2 regions of the Pantoea vagans genome follow, and region 2 is predicted to be linked to the other one. Evidence: predicted binding sites of a transcription regulator. Region 2 holds the regulator's gene; the other holds the start of a gene.
What was found. The regulator LexA, encoded in region 2, represses DNA repair genes until DNA is damaged. The targets are predictions, from matches to a motif close to TNCTGTATGTACATACAGNA.

Region 1: the regulator LexA is predicted to act here: its motif matches at 1,548-1,567, upstream of metR (HTH-type transcriptional regulator MetR).

What each region holds. Positions count from the first base shown of each region.
Region 1 is NZ_CP011427.1:3,882,554-3,885,641, reverse strand. Features, by position in the region: gene LK04_RS17990 (DUF1456 family protein) at 8-490, opposite strand; gene metR (HTH-type transcriptional regulator MetR) at 583-1,515, opposite strand; gene metE (5-methyltetrahydropteroyltriglutamate--homocysteine S-methyltransferase) at 1,721-3,088, shown strand, end outside.
Region 2 is NZ_CP011427.1:3,737,548-3,740,635, forward strand. Features, by position in the region: gene dinF (MATE family efflux transporter DinF) at 1-1,097, opposite strand, end outside; gene lexA (transcriptional repressor LexA) at 1,222-1,836, opposite strand; gene LK04_RS17345 (diacylglycerol kinase) at 1,942-2,310, opposite strand; gene plsB (glycerol-3-phosphate 1-O-acyltransferase PlsB) at 2,438-3,088, shown strand, end outside.

The sequences.
Region 1 (3,088 bases), 150 kb from region 2:
CAAGCGACTACGCCTTTTTCGCTGGCGCCGCAGGACGATGAATCATCGTCAGTCCCTTCAAAAAGTTACGCAGAATCTGGTCACCGCACTCGCGGTAATTCTTATGATCCGGATTGCGGAAAATCGCGCCCACTTCTGCCTGAGACACCTTGAAGTTCGCTTTCAGCAACACTTCCGTGATATCCGTTGTCTTCAAAGCAAAGGCAATACGCAACTTCTTGATAAAAATATTATTATTCATGCGGCGCTCTACCGACGGTGCAGGCGCATCTTCACTCTTGCCACGGCGATAGAAAATCAACCCGTTCAGAAAATAGCCCATCAGCACGTCAGGCAATTTACGAAACGTAGCATCATCATCCTTCTTCATCCACGCTTGCACATCTTCCAATGGCACTTCGCTGCCCGCTAAGGCAAAAATCTCCACCACTTTGCTATCGCTCAAATCAAGCATATAGCGCACGCTGCGCAGAACATCGTTACTCGTCATGGTGAAACTCTCTTGGTCGCGGATTGAGGCGGCGCATTATAGAGCAGGCAGGGCAGGGATAACAGCACGGGCGACACACGCCGCCCGCGGGATCATAAAGAAACGGACTGAAGTGAACCCGGACGCGCGGCATCGCGGACAAAGGGCAAATGGTCACAGGCGTGCTGACGGGCAAATCGTACAAACGCCTCTAACACCGGCTGACGCTGCTCGCCATCGCGAACCGCAGCATATAAGCGGCTCCACAAACCATCACCCAGCGTCTTGGTCACCACCAGGCCCTGCTTCTCAAAACTCTCCACCACCCAATGGGGTAACGCGGCAATGCCCATCTGGGCCGACACCATCTGAATCAACAACAGCGTATTATCCACATTCTTCAAGGCGGGGGTCACGCCAGCGGGTTGCAGAAAATGACGCCAGATATCCAAACGTTGACGCTGAACGGGATAAATCATCAACACTTCATCAGCCAAATCTTCCGGCGAAATATGTTCACGCTGCGCCAGCGGATGATCCGGTGCCAACACCAAACGCACCTCGAAATCAAACATTGGCGTATAGAACAACCCGCTGCGCGGCAGAATATCTGAGGTCAACACCACATCCAGCTCCCCCTGCTGCAACGCTGGCTGGGGATCAAAAGTCACGCCAGATTTAAAATCCATCACCACTTGCGGCCAGCTCTTACGGAAATTACTCAAGGCGGGTGTCAGCCACTGAATACAACTGTGGCACTCAATGGCAATGCGCAGCGTGGTTTGATGTGGCTCGTGGCAATCCTGCAATGCCTGCTGAATCTGCGGCAAAATCTGCTCGGCCAACTGCAGCAAAATCTCACCCTGCGGCGTAAACCGCAACGGCTGGCTCTTGCGCACAAACAGGCGAAAGCCCAGCCGCTGTTCCAGGTCGCTGAACTGATGAGATAACGCCGATTGTGTCTGATGAAGCTGGGCGGCGGCGGCAGCTAAAGAGCCGGTATTCCGTAACGCCTGCAGCGTTCTCAGGTGTTTGAGTTCGATCATGAGAGTCCTTCACATCGAGATTGAACAGATTGCGCTTGAGGAACATACAGTACCCGCAGAAGATAGCGGTGTAAACATCTGGACGGCTAAACATCTCAAGCAAGCGATACGGCCACTCTCTTTTTGTCCAGTATAAGCCTTCAGCGGACCGCCATCATGCTTGCTGGATGAAGATAAAGGGTTCGCATCGTTTGGAGTACACCCAATGAGCATTCTGAACCACACACTCGGTTTCCCTCGCGTTGGTCTGCGTCGTGAACTCAAAAAAGCACTGGAAAGTTACTGGGCAGGCCTCAGCTCGCAACAAGCGCTACTGGCCGTAGGGAGTGAACTGCGGGCCCGACACTGGCAACAGCAAAAAGAGGCGGGCGTAGATTTATTGCCGGTCGGCGATTTCGCCTGGTACGATCACGTACTAAGTACTAGCCTGCTGCTCGGCAATGTGCCCGCACGCCACCAAAATCAAGACGGTTCTATCGATATCGACACCCTGTTCCGCATTAGTCGTGGTCGTGCGCCCAGCGGTGAGCCCGCGGCAGCGGCTGAAATGACCAAATGGTTCAACACCAACTATCACTACATGGTGCCCGAGTTCACCCAAGGTCAGCAGTTCAGGCTCAGCTGGACCCAACTGCTGGATGAAGTGGACGAAGCGCTGGCGCTGGGTCACAAGATTAAGCCTGTGTTGTTGGGGCCTGTCACTTATCTGTGGCTGGGCAAAGTCAAAGGTGAATCGTTTGATCGCCTGACACTGCTAAAAGAGATCCTGCCGGTTTACCAGCAAGTCCTGGCAGAGCTGAAAAAACGCCGTATCGAATGGGTGCAAATCGACGAACCTGCCCTGGCGCTGGAACTGCCGTCAGCGTGGCGTGATGCCTTCAAACCGGCCTACGCAGCGCTGCAAGGCAACGTCAAACTGCTGCTCACCACCTATTTCGACAGCATTGGTCAGAACCTTGATGTCATCAAAATCCTGCCCGTACAGGGCCTGCATGTTGACCTTGTGCAGGGTAAAGATGACATCCAACACATTCACCAACAGCTGCCCGCTGAATGGCTACTGTCCGTCGGCGTAATTAACGGTCGTAACGTCTGGCGTGCTGACCTGAGTCGCTGGTTTGAATGCCTGAAGCCGCTGGTGGGACTGCGCCAGCAGCTGTGGGTGGGTTCATCGTGCTCACTGCTACATAGCCCGATCGATTTGAGTGTGGAAACCCGGCTGGATGAGGAAGTGAAAAGCTGGTTTGCCTTTGCCCTGCAAAAGTGTGCTGAGCTGTCACTGCTGAGCAACGCGCTGAATAATGGAGATGCCGCTTCACTGGCGGCGTGGAGTGCACCGATTCGTGCCCGTGCTCACTCAACGCGTGTTCACAATGCCGCCGTCGAGGCGCGTCTGGCAAAAATTCAGGCTAAAGACGTGGAACGTCCGGGCCACTATCGTGAACGTGCCCAGGCACAGCGTCAGCGCTTCAACCTGCCAGCCTGGCCAACCACCACTATCGGCTCATTCCCGCAGACCACTGAAATCCGCGGCCTGCGTCTCGACTTCAAAAAAGGCAACATCGACAGCGGA
Region 2 (3,088 bases):
CATACGCCGACCAATGGCAGAATCACCTGCCAGACTAAATAGCGATCGGCCATTTCACGCAGTGTCTCCAGCGAAGTGAGCAGCGCCACGATATATGGACCGGTAAAGGCGTATATCAGGGCAAACATTAACGCGACAATCCCCGCCTGACGGCAGGCTGCATGCCAGATAAGTAATAATCGGCTGCGATCTTTTGCCCCGACAGCCTCCCCTGAGCATGCTTCGACCGCATAGGCAAAGCCATCCAGCGCGTAGGCGGTAAAGGTGAGGAACATCAGCAATACCGCGTTGACTGCCACCACGTCTGGCCCGATGCGCGCGCCCAACAGAGTGAGAGAGGCAAAGCAAATCTGCACCATCAGCGAACGCAGCATAATGTCGCGATTGAGCCGGAACAGGCGCGCAGCATCACCGCGCCAGCTTTGCTTGAGCAGCGTAAAATGGATACCGCGCAGCCTGAGCACGCGCGCTACCATCCATAAACCGACTCCCAGCGTCACATATTCTGCCAATGCGGTTGCCGCCGCAGCCCCCGCCACGCCCCAGTGCAGTTTCAGTACGAAGAGTAAATCGAGCAGAATATTGACCAGGTTCCCAACGATCAGCAGCACCATGGGCGCCCTGGCATACTGCACGCCTAGCAGCCAGCCAAGAATCACCAGATTGGCCAGTGTGGCCGGCGCGCTCAGCCAGCGAATTTCGATAAATATTTGCGCCTGCTGCTGCACTTCTGGGCTACCGCCCATCAACGTTGCCGCGAGAGTGCTCGCAGGCGTTCGCAGCAGCGCAAACGACAAGCCTGCAACCAAAGCAATCAATAAGGGTTGTATCAACGCGCGCGCCAGTGCGGTTTTATCATTGGCACCAAAGGCCTGGGCCGTCAGCCCGGTGGTGCTCATGCGCAGGAATAGCAGCAGCATAAAGATGAAGCTGGTCGCTGTAGTACCGACAGCCACGCCGCCCAGATAAATAGGACTATCGAGATGACCAATCACCGCCGTATCAACCACGCCGAGCAGCGGGACAGTAATATTGGAGAGGATCATCGGCAGCGCCAGCCGCCAGAGTGCTTTATCTGAAGAGGAAAACAGCCGCATCCGCCCGTTCCGTTGTTGCGAAGATCAGCCTGATTCCTCACGCTGAACCAAAAAAGTCCGACGCAAAGAATCAGTACTTCATACTGCGATAAGCGCTACCGCAGCGGGGGAGTTCAAAAAGAGATTAGAGCCATTCACCGTTACGCACGATGCCCACAGCCAGACCTTCAACGGTCAGAGACTGTTCACGCGTATCGACCACGATCGGCTGGAAATCGGTATTTTCGGGCAGCAGATGTACAATAGCGCCCTGCTTTTTCCAGCGTTTTACGGTGACTTCATCATCAATACGCGCCACCACGACCTGGCCATTACGCACTTCCTGAGTCTTATGCACCGCGAGCAGGTCGCCATCCATAATCCCGATATCTTTCATCGACATTCCACTTACGCGTAACAGGAAATCAGCGTTAGGTTTGAACAGATTAGCATCAACCTGGTAGTGAGCTTCGATGTGTTCCTGCGCGAGCAGCGGCTCACCGGCGGCTACGCGGCCAATCAGCGGTAAACCTTCGCTGACTTCTTCTTCCATCAGCAGACGAATACCGCGTGAAGCACCCGAAACAATTTCGATAACACCTTTACGCGCCAGCGCTTTCAGATGCTCTTCAGCAGCATTGGGCGAGCGAAATCCCAGTTGCGAAGCAATTTCCGCACGCGTTGGCGGCATGCCCGTCTGGTTAATATGGTCGCGAATCAGATCATAGACCTGTTGCTGCCTTGCTGTTAACGCTTTCATCCCGCCCCCTGGTTGTTTATACAGTCGCTGTGAGTATATACAGGTATTGGCGAAATGAAAACCAAAACAGCGGCGAATTAGCGCAGCGCGGTGAATCTGGAATGGCTATCGCAAATGGGACCAGAGCAGTGTGATCCAGACAAACAGGGCCAGCAAGATAGCCAGTAATACCGCCGCTGAACCCATATCTTTTGCGCGTCCTGCCAGCGGATGCCGCTCTTCGCCGATGCGATCCACCACCGCTTCGATGGCGCTGTTAATTATTTCAATAATGATCACCAGCACCACTGAGCCAATCATCAGCACACGAGAAATGACATCGATATCCAGCCAGCAGGCCACGATAACGGCGATCACTGCGGCGATCGCTTCCTGACGAAATGCCGCTTCATTCTGCCAGGCAGCGCGTAACCCCTGCCAGGAATAACCGGCTGCATTCACTATTCTTTGAAAACCGGTGACATTATTTGCCATGCTGGTGGAACCCTTGATTGATTTTGACGTCAATTTCTCGGCAGCCTGAGGTGGTGTCACCACAGATCTTCGCTGCACTTTCTGGTATGCTTGCCGCGCTTTGCTAACAAGAGGCTTTAAGTTGTCTATGTCAGGTTGGCGTAAACTTTATTACAAATTATTGAATTTACCACTCTCTATTTTGGTAAAAGGTAAGGTCATTCCGACCGATCCTGTCTCCGAACATGGGATCGATCCGACACGTCCGGTGATGTACGTTTTGCCTTATGATTCAAAGGCAGACTTACTGACACTGCGGGCGCAATGTCTGAAACATGATCTGCCGGATCCCCTGGCCCCCTTAGAGATCGATGGTACTCTACTGCCGCGCCACGTGTTTATTCACGATGGTCCGCGCGTTATCCCCTATTTCGTGGCCAATCCAGAATCCGTGAAGCTGTTTCACGATTACCTCGATTTGCACCGCAGTAACCCTGATCTCGACGTTCAAATGTTGCCGGTTTCGGTGATGTTTGGTCGCGCACCAGGACGCGAAATCCAGGGTGAAGCCACGCCACATCTGCGCATGATGAATGGTATAGAGAAGTTCTTCGCCATTCTGTGGCACGGCCGTGACAGTTTTGTGCGCTTCTCGCCGACCGTTTCCCTGCGCCAGATGGCGACGGAACACGGTACCGATAAGTCTATTGCACAGAAACTGGCGCGCGTGGCCCGCATTCACTTTGCGCGTCAACGCCTGGCGGCGGTGGGCCCGCGCTTGCCCGCACGTCAGGATCTG